DNA from 3 places in the Neobacillus niacini genome. Region 2 is predicted to be linked to each of the others. Evidence: a T-box and tRNA genes for the amino acid it is inferred to sense, from the RefSeq annotation. Region 2 holds a T-box; the other regions hold tRNA genes.
What was found. The T-box of region 2 lies ahead of ileS (isoleucine--tRNA ligase). A T-box ahead of a tRNA ligase gene usually reads a tRNA of that ligase, here a tRNA-Ile.

Region 1: it encodes a tRNA-Ile, which carries the amino acid that the T-box ahead of ileS (isoleucine--tRNA ligase) is inferred to sense. The anticodon was not compared.
Region 3: it encodes a tRNA-Ile, which carries the amino acid that the T-box ahead of ileS (isoleucine--tRNA ligase) is inferred to sense. The anticodon was not compared.

Annotation. Positions count from the first base shown of each region.
Region 1 covers NZ_CP183883.1:1,550,155-1,554,434, forward strand. The annotation lists tRNA gene ACN6MT_RS07355 (tRNA-Leu) at 2-83, shown strand; tRNA gene ACN6MT_RS07360 (tRNA-Arg) at 120-196, shown strand; tRNA gene ACN6MT_RS07365 (tRNA-Pro) at 204-280, shown strand; tRNA gene ACN6MT_RS07370 (tRNA-Ala) at 303-375, shown strand; tRNA gene ACN6MT_RS07375 (tRNA-Ser) at 383-475, shown strand; tRNA gene ACN6MT_RS07380 (tRNA-Asp) at 504-580, shown strand; tRNA gene ACN6MT_RS07385 (tRNA-Phe) at 630-702, shown strand; tRNA gene ACN6MT_RS07390 (tRNA-Tyr) at 720-804, shown strand; tRNA gene ACN6MT_RS07395 (tRNA-His) at 888-963, shown strand; tRNA gene ACN6MT_RS07400 (tRNA-Cys) at 998-1,071, shown strand; tRNA gene ACN6MT_RS07405 (tRNA-Gly) at 1,083-1,156, shown strand; tRNA gene ACN6MT_RS07410 (tRNA-Ile) at 1,162-1,238, shown strand; tRNA gene ACN6MT_RS07415 (tRNA-Asn) at 1,346-1,420, shown strand; gene ACN6MT_RS07420 (glycine betaine uptake BCCT transporter) at 1,904-3,430, opposite strand; gene ACN6MT_RS07425 (hypothetical protein) at 3,478-4,143, opposite strand.
Region 2 covers NZ_CP183883.1:5,165,855-5,170,134, forward strand. The annotation lists gene ileS (isoleucine--tRNA ligase) at 1-1,812, opposite strand, end outside; T-box leader at 1,887-2,128, opposite strand; gene ACN6MT_RS25230 (DivIVA domain-containing protein) at 2,179-2,694, opposite strand; gene ACN6MT_RS25235 (RNA-binding protein) at 2,789-3,562, opposite strand; gene ACN6MT_RS25240 (YggT family protein) at 3,592-3,855, opposite strand; gene ACN6MT_RS25245 (cell division protein SepF) at 3,862-4,280, opposite strand, start outside.
Region 3 covers NZ_CP183883.1:2,247,686-2,251,965, forward strand. The annotation lists tRNA gene ACN6MT_RS10600 (tRNA-Val) at 1-52, shown strand, start outside; tRNA gene ACN6MT_RS10605 (tRNA-Thr) at 112-187, shown strand; tRNA gene ACN6MT_RS10610 (tRNA-Lys) at 258-333, shown strand; tRNA gene ACN6MT_RS10615 (tRNA-Leu) at 375-459, shown strand; tRNA gene ACN6MT_RS10620 (tRNA-Gly) at 487-561, shown strand; tRNA gene ACN6MT_RS10625 (tRNA-Leu) at 571-659, shown strand; tRNA gene ACN6MT_RS10630 (tRNA-Arg) at 686-762, shown strand; tRNA gene ACN6MT_RS10635 (tRNA-Pro) at 770-846, shown strand; tRNA gene ACN6MT_RS10640 (tRNA-Ala) at 866-941, shown strand; tRNA gene ACN6MT_RS10645 (tRNA-Met) at 971-1,047, shown strand; tRNA gene ACN6MT_RS10650 (tRNA-Ile) at 1,116-1,192, shown strand; tRNA gene ACN6MT_RS10655 (tRNA-Ser) at 1,208-1,300, shown strand; tRNA gene ACN6MT_RS10660 (tRNA-Met) at 1,421-1,494, shown strand; tRNA gene ACN6MT_RS10665 (tRNA-Asp) at 1,537-1,613, shown strand; tRNA gene ACN6MT_RS10670 (tRNA-Phe) at 1,640-1,715, shown strand; tRNA gene ACN6MT_RS10675 (tRNA-His) at 1,740-1,815, shown strand; tRNA gene ACN6MT_RS10680 (tRNA-Gly) at 1,834-1,907, shown strand; tRNA gene ACN6MT_RS10685 (tRNA-Ile) at 1,914-1,990, shown strand; tRNA gene ACN6MT_RS10690 (tRNA-Asn) at 2,052-2,126, shown strand; tRNA gene ACN6MT_RS10695 (tRNA-Ser) at 2,134-2,224, shown strand; tRNA gene ACN6MT_RS10700 (tRNA-Glu) at 2,234-2,305, shown strand; gene glgB (1,4-alpha-glucan branching protein GlgB) at 3,231-4,280, shown strand, end outside.

The DNA of each region.
Region 1 (4,280 bases), 2.4 Mb from region 2:
TGCGGGTGTGGCGGAATTGGCAGACGCACCAGACTTAGGATCTGGCGCCGCAAGGCGTGGGGGTTCGACTCCCTTCACCCGCACTTACTTTTTTTGAAAGCAAAATGTATTTAAATAATGCGCCCGTAGCTCAATTGGATAGAGTGTCTGACTACGGATCAGAAGGTTATGGGTTCGACTCCTTTCGGGCGCGCCATATTTTGCGGGAAGTAGCTCAGCTTGGTAGAGCACTTGGTTTGGGACCAAGGGGTCGCAGGTTCGAATCCTGTCTTCCCGACCATTCTAGGAAATTAAATAGATATGGGGCCTTAGCTCAGCTGGGAGAGCGCCTGCTTTGCACGCAGGAGGTCAGCGGTTCGATCCCGCTAGGCTCCACTTATTCGGAGGAATACCCAAGTCCGGCTGAAGGGATCGGTCTTGAAAACCGACAGGCGGGTTAAACCGCGCGGGGGTTCGAATCCCTCTTCCTCCGCCATTCATGTAAGTTATTTAGTAAAAACATTGGTCCGGTAGTTCAGTTGGTTAGAATGCCTGCCTGTCACGCAGGAGGTCGCGGGTTCGAGTCCCGTCCGGACCGCCATTTTTATATCAGTAGGTAACTCTACTGTTGATATAGATATAGATTGTATGGCTCAGTAGCTCAGTCGGTAGAGCAAAGGACTGAAAATCCTTGTGTCGGCGGTTCGATTCCGTCCTGAGCCATCGCTTTTTTTTTATATGGAGGGGTAGCGAAGTGGCTAAACGCGGCGGACTGTAAATCCGCTCCCTCAGGGTTCGGCGGTTCGAATCCGTCCCCCTCCACCAAAGATTTTTGCGAAGCAAATAACCAAGTTATTTTCGTTAGAAAGTCACCAAAGTTTTTTTGCGAAGGTAAAAATAACATCATGGCGGTTGTGGCGAAGTGGTTAACGCACCTGATTGTGGTTCAGGCATTCGTGGGTTCGATTCCCATCAGCCGCCCCATTTTTTTAGAATTAGGAAAGCTCTTTAATAGTTAGGCAGCATAGCCAAGTGGTAAGGCAGAGGTCTGCAAAACCTTTATCCCCGGTTCAAATCCGGGTGTTGCCTCCAAATTTTTATATGCGGGTGTAGTTTAGTGGTAAAACCTCAGCCTTCCAAGCTGATGTTGTGAGTTCGATTCTCATCACCCGCTCCAACTTAGGGCCTATAGCTCAGCTGGTTAGAGCGCACGCCTGATAAGCGTGAGGTCGATGGTTCGAGTCCATTTAGGCCCACCAGAATTTTTTACTAAGCAAAATGATTAAACTTTTTATAGCATAATAATTCAACTTTTGCGAAGAGTAATAATTAGAGTTGTTACAACAGAAAAATAACTTCCTATTATTCCGCAGTAGCTCAGTGGTAGAGCTATCGGCTGTTAACCGATCGGTCGTAGGTTCGAGTCCTACCTGCGGAGCCATCTTTAAAGCTAAGGACGGTTTATAGCCGGGTCCTTTTTATCTATATTTCTACATACATACAACCACCTTTAAGGAAATAACCATTTTCTTAAAGGTGGTTTTTCTATGTAGAAATACCACCTTGGTTGTAGTTTAAACAAGAGCTTAAAAAGTAAAACGACGCTCATTAGAAGCGTCGTCAGGCTGTCGAGAAAGTCTCGACAGCTCTTATTTTGATTATGAATGAACAGGGACTAGTACATTTATCTTCAAGAGCCTGTGTTGAGGACAAATCCTTACTTGGTGCTCATGCAATTTGTCCTTAAGCCCCTGTATTGAGGACAATCCTTTCCTGGTGCACAGCCGATTTGTCCTCAAAGCACATAAAAGTAAAAAATTGCCGAGAAAGATACCTTTCTCGACAATTTGAGACGACGCTCATTGGAAGCGTCTTTTTGTACTAAAAATTTTTCAAACTCAAAAATATATATTTGATAACTCCTTCAGGAATGGTGCACGCTTCTTTTATTGCCCCTTTGTACCTCGACTTCACTTTTTAAACCTTTCACTAAGGAGAAGCACATGACGATCAGGATGATCGCAAAAGGCAGGGCAGCTGCAATGGAAGCTGTTTGCAAAACATTTAAACCGCCAGCTAAAAGCAATACTGCAGCCAATGCGGATTGAATGACACCCCAAGTCATTTTTATTTTATTAGAAGGATTTAATGTTCCGCCTTCACTTAACATCCCCAAAACAAAAGTGGCTGTATCAGCGACCGTTATATAATAAATAGCTACAACTGCAAATCCCAATATACTTAACACTGAACTTAATGGCAGATAATCAAAAAAGGTAAAGATAGCTAATGAAACATTTTCAGTAATATTTTTTGCCAGGTCATGGTTTCCTGTGTTTTGGACAAGCTCAAGCGCAGCGCCTCCAAAGATCGACATCCAGAGACATGTTCCAAGAGTAGGAACAACCAGTACGCCAATAACAAATTCTCTTACTGTTCTTCCTTTTGAAACCCTGGCAATAAACATACCAACAAATGGGGCCCAGGCAATCCACCATGCCCAATAAAATAGTGTCCATGACGCGATCCATTCCCCTTCTCCAAAGGGCTTTAATCTTAAACTCATATGTATAAAGTCACTAATATAAAGACCCGTTGTATTAAAAAATACTTTAATGATAGTCACCGTTGGACCAACAATCAAAATCAGTAGCATAATCGCAAAAGATAGGATCATTGCGGCATTGGATAAGTACTGGATACCTCTTTCTAATCCTGTATTGATGGAAATTATAAAAATAACTGTCGCGACAACAATCACAATCATTTGAACATATAACTGATTGGGAACACCGAATAGGTCATGCATTCCGGCGGTTACCTGCATAGCACCAAGTCCTAAAGAGGTTGCGATTCCAAAGACTGTTGCAAAGATAGACAGAATATCAATTGTTTTTCCAATCGGTCCGTATATTCTATCTCCTAAAATCGGATGGAATGCCGAACTTATGGCAGCCGGCAGCCTTTTGTTATATTGAAAAAAGGCAAGGGCTAAACCGATCACTGTGTAAATGGCCCATGGGTCCAGACCCCAATGAAAAAAGGTATATTTCATAGCGGTATTGGCGGCGTCAATTGTATAACCTTTTCCATAGGGAGGGGAAGTGTAGTGCGTGACAGGCTCGGCGACACTCCAGTATACAATTCCGATTCCCATCCCAGCACCGAATAACATCGCAAGCCAAGAAGCGGTGTTAAAATCCGGTCGGTCTGTTTTCTTGCCCAGCCGAATATCACCATATTTAGAGAACAATAAATAGATGGAAAAGATCACAAAGAAGAGGGTAGCACCAAGATACACCCACCCTAGGTAATCAATTGAACCATTATAGATTATATCGGTAACTTTGGAGAGATTATCAGTAAAAAAGACTCCCCAAACAATAAAAATGAGTGTAAGTAATAATGAAATAATAAAAACACTGTTTCCTGCGTTCTTTTTGCTGTCCATAGAAACCTCCTAGTAAAGCTTGGTATCAGGTAGTATATTGTAGTACATCACTTATCAAGCAGGTTATATAGAAATTCCCACTTTTCTGTGTTCATCAACTCTTCTTGGGTAATCTCTAATCCTCCACCAAGGAAAACGGTTTGGTCTTTGATTCCGACTACCATTGCTTCAAATAATGAGTTCTTGTCTTTCTTTTTATAGATGTCTCCTAACGATGGCAGTAGATCACTACTGAGCACCCCTAGGGTTCCGATATCCTCTAGGCTCTCTTCCTCAGTATTTTCCTTGTCTTTATAATCGATAGGGCTGCTGTTAGCACCACGCCCAGGTACCATCAATAAATATTCATTATGCTTAACTCCGTGAGAATTACTCGTGATTACCCCTTTATTATCCGCCGTTTCAACCAATTCAATTTCATTTAATGTATAGGTATCAAGAGAATCAGGCATTGGATTGTGAATTAAAATATAATCTCCTGCTTCTGCATTTCGGTCTTTTCTGAGCGTATATGCCTTATGGTTAAAAATAAAACTGTCAGATTCCTTAGGTTTGTATCTTTCTACACTCGCCGCATTGGTTATATGTTGTGTTAAATCCCTAAGCTTAATAAGGTGCACGGACAGTTTATACATCGGTTTTACACCATAAACCTTATGCAACTCATTGTTAAAATAAACAAATTGTCCCTTTCTTACTTGATAAAGTTTCACGGACCAATCTCCCTTCACCAACAATAGTTAATCACTTGAAGAATATTTAATGCTAATATTATAGGTTGTCTTATAATGGAAATTACTATTCTGATTAGAAGGGGAGGACAGGAAGAGAATGTGGAAAGAGAAATCTG
Region 2 (4,280 bases):
AGGAACTACAACATTTCCTAATGATTTACTCATCTTTCTTCCTTCACCATCTAAAGCAAATCCGTGACTTAATACTCCTTTGTAAGGTGCTTTACCAGTCACAGCTACCGCAGTTGATAACGAAGAGTTAAACCATCCGCGATATTGGTCTGAGCCCTCTAGATACAAATCTGCCGGGCGTACTAAGTCATCTCTTTCTAAGAGAACCGCTTGGTGTGAAGAACCAGAATCGAACCAAACATCCATGATATCCGTTTCTTTTGTAAACAATCCATTTGGACTGCCTGGATGGCTGAAGCCTTCTGGAAGAAGGTCCTTTGCTTCTCTTTCAAACCAAACATTTGATCCAGATTCACGGAACAAATCGGAAACATGATTAATCGTTTCATCGGTGATGATTTCCTCGCCATTTTCAGCATAAAATACCGGGATTGGAACTCCCCATACACGCTGACGTGAAATACACCAATCGCCACGGTCACGGACCATATTAAATAGTCGTGTTTCACCCCATGCAGGCACCCACTTTGTTTCTTTAACTGCTTCTAGCAGGTCATCCCGGAAGTCTTTAATGGATGCAAACCATTGTGCTGTAGCTCTGAAGATTACAGGCTTTTTTGTTCTCCAATCGTGTGGATAGGAGTGAGTGATAAACGAAAGCTTTAAGAGAGCACCAGCTTGTTCCAAGGCTTCTCCAATTGCCTTGTTTGCAGTGTCGTAAAACAATCCTTCGAATCCTGGTGCTTCACTTGTCATCACACCTTTATCATCCACTGGGCAGAGTACTTCTAGTCCATACTTTTGTCCAACATAAAAGTCATCCTCCCCATGTCCTGGTGCTGTATGAACACAGCCTGTTCCAGCATCAGTTGTGACATGTTCTCCTAGCATTACTAAGGAGTCACGGCCATATAATGGATGTGTTGCAAGGATATTCTCTAATTCATTACCTTTTACCTTTTGAACAACAGCTACATCTTCCCAGCCAATTTCCTTCGTAACTGATTCTAGAAGAGCTTCCGCTACTAAATATTTGTTTCCGTTCACGTCAACAACCACATAGGTTAGGTCTGGGTGAACCGAAATTCCTAAGTTAGCAGGAATCGTCCAAGGTGTTGTCGTCCAGATGACAATTTGGACATCTGAATCAAGAACACCTTTTCCATCCTTAACTTTAAAGCCCACATAAATGGATGGTGATTTTTTATCTTGATATTCAATTTCTGCTTCAGCAAGTGCTGATTCACTTGATGGGGACCAATATACAGGTTTAAGACCTTTATAGATATAGCCTTTCTTCGCCATTTCTCCAAAGACTTTAATCTGCTGTGCCTCATATTCAGGCTTAAGAGTAATATATGGGTTTTCCCAATCACCACGAACCCCGATGCGTTTAAATTGTTCACGCTGATTGCTTACTTGTTCAAGGGCATATTTTGTACAAAGCTGCCGGAATTCCGCTACAGTCATCTCTTTACGCTTTACTCCCTTGTTTGTTAACGCCTGCTCGATTGGCAAACCATGTGTATCCCAGCCTGGAACATATGGTGCATTAAAGCCACTCATCGATTTAAAGCGAACAATCATATCCTTTAATACTTTGTTTAGGGCGTGACCCATATGAATATCGCCATTTGCATATGGAGGTCCATCATGAAGCACAAACATTGGACGTCCTGCTGTACGCTCCTGAACCTTTTTGTAGATATTCATTTCTTCCCACTTTGCCTGAATTTCAGGTTCTCTTTGTGGAAGATTTCCACGCATTGGAAATTCAGTTTTTGGCATTAATAACGTATCTTTATATTCCATTTTCTTATTCCTCCTGTAATACTCATCATAAACAGAATTGACAATAGACAAATAAAAAAACCCTCTCATCCCAAAAAAGGGACGAGAAGGTTTTATTCCCGCGGTACCACCCTGATAAATAGCACGTAAATCGTACTATCCTCTTTAAGATTCGTAACGTGAATAACCCGCCATAACTTACTCTTCTTTATATAAGAGTTTCAGTTTGGGACTCAAGGGTGATCTTCCAATCTTTCACTTTTCCCAGGCTTCCACCCTCCCCGGCTCGCTTTCAAAAGTTTTCGAAAAATTGTACTGTCCCTCTCATTGTCATTACCATTCTTTATCTACCTGTTAAAAAATTATATGCGAAATAATACCAGTTCGTCAAGCTAAGGAATCTTCTTCTTCGTGAATTTTTAATTCTGTTGCATCCACTTCATACTCTAATAAATGATCCCAATCATCTGTATTAAGCATATCCAGCTGAGCTTCTATCAACATCTTGAAACGTGTACGAAAAACTTTTGATTGCTTCTTCAAATCCTCGATTTCAAGAGCAATTTTTCTAGCTTTTGAAAGCGACTCATTCACGATACGATCTGCATTCTTTTCTGCTTCCTTTATGATGAGTTTTGCTTCCTTTTGTGCATTTCGTTTAACATCTTCACCAGCCTCTTGAGCAATGATAATAGACTTGTTTAATGTTTCTTCAATATTTACAAAATGACCTAGACGGTCTTTCATTTCATTTAATTTTTCTTCCATTTCTTTTTTTTCACGAAGGACTAATTCATAATCCTTAATTACTTGATCTAAAAATTCATTTACCTCGTCTTCATCATAACCACGAAAACCTTTATTAAATTCTTTATTGTGAATATCTAACGGCGTTAACGGCATTGATGCCACCTCCAAGAATCTTTCTTCTGTATGTATATAGTGTATAAGCAATTATTCGACAATGTTTTCGGAAATTCCTGCTGATTAATAAAATTTATTTTTGTTTTCCGACAACAATTCGCCACTTATCTTTTTTTGTTTTTCCTTCAACAGACAAAATCTTCACTCTGCCATAGCCTCTAACTGACAACAAATCACCTTCTCCACATTCGAAAGAAACATTTTCAATTGAGGTCCAGTTTACTTTTACCAATCCTTGTTGAATAAAAAGCTGTGATTTTTGCCTTGAGATATTATGTATACCGGAAATAATGGTATCGAGCCTTAAGGAGGAAACAGTGATTACCTGTTCTATCCATAAGTCATCTGTATTTATTGCGTCATCCAGTGCCAGCTCTTTTAATCGTATAGAGGCTTTGCCAATGGATTCTATATTATTTCTGATGTAGTCACTAATTTCTGAAGCAGCGATAAACTGAACTCTTCCATCTTTCATCAATATGTCGCCAAATTTTCCTCGTTTTAATCCAAGTGACATGAGTGAACCCAGTACTTGGGGGTGTTCGATTGTAACAAATTTAACAGGATAGTCGATTTCAAAAAGATTAATTTGAAATTCATCTTCCGTCGGAATCAAGTAGTCCGGCATAATTAATGCCCTTTTTCTTTCACTAGCTAAGATCCCGCCAAAAAGCTGATACTTTATATTTCCATTTTCACCTATTAAGACTTTTAAAATATGCTGCTCTCTTGGATCAAGAAAATCGGTAAGCTTAGCAGTATAGCTGGTATCCACATAATCTTTCCAATGTAATACTTGATCAATAAATTCCCGTTCCTCCGGGCGAAAATGCTGATAAATATTCATGTTTAACTCCTCAGACCGGATAGGTTAATTTAAGAAATTAAGTTTTGTATTACTCTTAAGCCATGCGGGGCAAAAGATAAAACAAAGAAAGCCGCTAAAGGAGAAAGATCCATCATACCAAATGGTGGAATAATTCTTCTAAAAGGTTCTAGAAATGGCTCACATAATTTACCAAGAGTTGCTCCAATCTGAGAGTCTCTCATATTTGGAAACCAAGATAGAAGGATATAGATGATGAGCATCCATTTATATAATCCAAGTAGTTGGATTAAAACGTTAAAGATAATATCCATTTCTTTTTACCACCTCGTATCTTGAAATTCTTGTTCTTTTACTAATTCAGATATATTACCAGAAATCTCAACATTATCAGGTGTACATAAAAAGATACTAGATCCTATTTTTTGTATATCTCCACCCAATGCATAAACAGCCCCACTCAAAAAATCAACGATTTGTCTGCCTTCATCATGGCCAATACGCTGAAGATTCACGACTACAGCCCGGCGGTTTTTTAAATGGTCGGTGATATCCTGGGCTTCAGCATATACTCTTGGTTCCACTAAAATTACTTTTGAAGCCTTTTGGACACTCTGTAAACTAACAATATTTTGCGGTTTCATAGTCGGTTTTTGAGGTTTTATAGGTGGTTCAACCTTTTCATAATCATCCTGATTATTATCATCGTAATCATCATCTAAAAAGAAAAATGTTTTTA
Region 3 (4,280 bases), 2.9 Mb from region 2:
CATCTGCCTTACAAGCAGAGGGTCGGCGGTTCGATCCCGTCATCCTCCACCAAAGTTTTTTGCGAAGTAAATAACCAAAGTTTTTTGCAAAGTAAATAACTTTCCATATGTGCCGGGGTAGCTCAATTGGTAGAGCAACTGACTTGTAATCAGTAGGTTGGGGGTTCAAGTCCTCTCGCCGGCACCATGCTTTACTTCCTTGATTATTCAATGGCAGCAGCAAAGAATATTACTTATCATATAAGTACCAATTATATGAGCCATTAGCTCAGTTGGTAGAGCATCTGACTTTTAATCAGAGGGTCGAAGGTTCGAGTCCTTCATGGCTCACCAAGTTTTTTCACAATAGTGAAAGTAGCTTTCCATTTTAATTTGCGGGTGTGGCGGAATTGGCAGACGCACCAGACTTAGGATCTGGCGCCGCAAGGCGTGGGGGTTCGACTCCCTTCACCCGCACCATATTACCTAATAATTAAAACGTTAAATGCGGAAGTAGTTCAGTGGTAGAACACCACCTTGCCAAGGTGGGGGTCGCGGGTTCGAATCCCGTCTTCCGCTCCAAAGAAAGTTGCCGGGGTGGCGGAACTGGCAGACGCACAGGACTTAAAATCCTGCGGTAGGTGACTACCGTACCGGTTCGATTCCGGTCCTCGGCACCATTTTAATAACAGATTAGTAAAGAAATGCGCCCGTAGCTCAATTGGATAGAGTGTCTGACTACGGATCAGAAGGTTATGGGTTCGACTCCTTTCGGGCGCGCCATATTTTACGGGAAGTAGCTCAGCTTGGTAGAGCACTTGGTTTGGGACCAAGGGGTCGCAGGTTCGAATCCTGTCTTCCCGACCATTCTTCTTAAACATAATTTGGGGCCTTAGCTCAGCTGGGAGAGCGCCTGCTTTGCACGCAGGAGGTCAGCGGTTCGATCCCGCTAGGCTCCACCAAGTTATTTTCAGGGTTATTTTCTATATTTGGCGGTGTAGCTCAGCTGGCTAGAGCGTACGGTTCATACCCGTAAGGTCGGGGGTTCGATCCCCTCCGCCGCTACCAAGTATTTTTATGAAGTAAAAATACAAAAGTTTTTTTGCACAGCAAAATAACTAAAAATACCTCAATTTGGACCTTTAGCTCAGCTGGTTAGAGCAGACGGCTCATAACCGTCCGGTCGTAGGTTCGAGTCCTACAAGGTCCACCAGTAATTTTATAATATGGAGGAATACCCAAGTCCGGCTGAAGGGATCGGTCTTGAAAACCGACAGGCGGGTTAAACCGCGCGGGGGTTCGAATCCCTCTTCCTCCGCCATATTATTACTTCAGCAACGAGCGTTACTTCAATGATTTAACCTCGAATTGTATTAGTCAAGCCGTAGCTTAATAAGCTTTCTGAGATTGATACAAAATGCATTGAAACACTTTTTATTGTCGCGGGGTGGAGCAGTCTGGTAGCTCGTCGGGCTCATAACCCGAAGGTCGCAGGTTCAAATCCTGTCCCCGCAATTAAGGTTAGTTATTTTCAAGAAAAACACTTGAAAAAACCTTGGTCTGGTAGTTCAGTTGGTTAGAATGCCTGCCTGTCACGCAGGAGGTCGCGGGTTCGAGTCCCGTCCAGACCGCCATTTTTATTGAGATGGCAAAATAAAGTGGCTCAGTAGCTCAGTCGGTAGAGCAAAGGACTGAAAATCCTTGTGTCGGCGGTTCGATTCCGTCCTGAGCCACCATTTATGTAATATTCTAATATTATGGCGATTGTGGCGAAGTGGTTAACGCACCTGATTGTGGTTCAGGCATTCGTGGGTTCGATTCCCATCAGTCGCCCCATGTATCATTTTATTTTCTGCGGGTGTAGTTTAGTGGTAAAACCTCAGCCTTCCAAGCTGATGTTGTGAGTTCGATTCTCATCACCCGCTCCAATTTATGGGCCTATAGCTCAGCTGGTTAGAGCGCACGCCTGATAAGCGTGAGGTCGATGGTTCGAGTCCATTTAGGCCCACCAGAATTTTTTGCGAAGCAAAATTATTAGAATTTTTTTTGAAAGAAAACTAACTTTCTATTATTCCGCAGTAGCTCAGTGGTAGAGCTATCGGCTGTTAACCGATCGGTCGTAGGTTCGAGTCCTACCTGCGGAGCCATTTTTATGGGGAAGTACTCAAGAGGCTGAAGAGGCGCCCCTGCTAAGGGTGTAGGTCGGGTAACCGGCGCGAGGGTTCAAATCCCTCCTTCTCCGCCATAATTATTTGGCCCCTTGGTCAAGCGGTTAAGACACCGCCCTTTCACGGCGGTAACACGGGTTCGAATCCCGTAGGGGTCATACAAAAAGGCTGATGATAAACTTATCATCAGTTTTTTTGTGCTTATTTTTATCAGACAAATGACGGCAGCACTGTGAATAAGTTATTCTTCTAGGTTAGTTCCTTCATTCAGTGCTGTAGAACCTTCACTTATTTCTTATACCAAGATAGACAGCATTTGATCCACTGTGATATCAGGATGAATTAAATCCTGCCTGTTTCTTTCTATCACTATCTGTTCTACTATTTGTTCTGCTCCATTGCTTAAACCTCTTTATAAAAGGTGATCAAATCCACTTGGTAATATAGGCAGGATTCAAGGCTGTCCTGTGCTGTTATCCCATAATGTGAGCCAATCTGTTCTATTGTTTGTATTACTGCCTAGGATCTTAAACCTGTTAGTTCTCAATGGCCTTCATTGCCCAAACCTCTCCTTAATCAAATTGCTCGTTCCCTTACCTGTAAGATATCATGCTGCTTAAGATTTAATTGTGCCAATCATCTACATTTTGCCCTACCCAAATCCCGGTGTTATATAAGAAAAAAAACAAAACAATCCTTTAAAATACGAATAGCTTGTTCTACATCTAGGGAGGCATTTTCCATGGTTAATTACTATTTTAGGATAATATTTTTCTTTTCTTTGCTACTAGGAAAAACCTTGATAACGCTTACATTCGCTGCATATTTAGCACTTTTACTTGGCAAAGTTTCTTATAAATCAAATAATATTTTTTACTCAAAAAACCAAAAAAACTTTATATATTTTTGTCGATTAATGAAGGATTTCTTGCCAATTCTTGTCGAAAGGTGTTGAAAAAAACAGGAAAATGACGGTCTGTATATTTTATTGTCAGAAAAGATAAAAAAGTTTTACAAGGCTTATTTGTAATTTGCACTTATAATTAACCCTTGAAATACATTTTCACAAGGATGAGGTTAATAATGGCAGTGAATACGTTATATCCAACAGACTATCAGTTGCATTTATTTCATGAGGGGAACCTTTTTCAAAGTCACCAGCTGTTCGGAGCACACGTCTTTAAAGAATCAGACAAAGTATATACGCGATTTTGTGTGTGGGCTCCTAACGCCAACAAAGTGAGGCTGGTCGGAAATTTCAATAACTGGAATGGAGAAGGTTACGATTTACATAGGGTAAACAATGAAGGTGTATGGATTATTGTCATTAATCAGGACCTGAATGGCTGCCTCTATAAGTATGAAATAATTACAGCACAAAATGAAAGACTTTTAAAATCGGATCCTTATGCATTTTATTCTGAACTGCGGCCAAATACCGCTTCCATCGTTTATTCTTTGAGAAATTACGATTGGCAGGATAATCATTGGATGCACCGAAAGCAAAAAAGAAACTTCTTATCTGAACCACAGATCATTTATGAGGTGCATTTTGGTTCATGGAAAAAACATGAGAATGGTGATTTTTTAACATATAAGGAAATGGCTGAAGTACTCATACCTTATGTGCTTGAACATGGATTTACACATATTGAATTATTACCTCTTATCGAGCACCCCTTTGACGGATCTTGGGGATATCAGGGTACTGGATACTTTTCAGCAACCTCCCGCTACGGCACACCAAAGGACTTCATGTACTTTGTAGATCAATGTCATCAGAATGGAATTGGCGTAATACTTGATTGGGTGCCGGGTCACTTTTGTAAGGATTCACATGGTTTATACCGTTTTGATGGTTCACATATTTATTCTTACGAAACAGAAAGTGACAGGGAAAATCATGTTTGGGGTACAGCGAACTTTGACCTTGGAAAAGGAGAGGTGCAAAGTTTCCTCATCTCAAATGCATTCTTTTGGATAGATTACTTCCATATTGATGGGTTTAGGATGGACGCCGTTGCAAACATCATATATTGGCCGAATTCAGTTGAAAACCTTGAAAACCCATTTGGGATAGACTTTCTAAAAAAATTGAATATAGAAGTTCATCAGTACGATCCAACTTTTGTC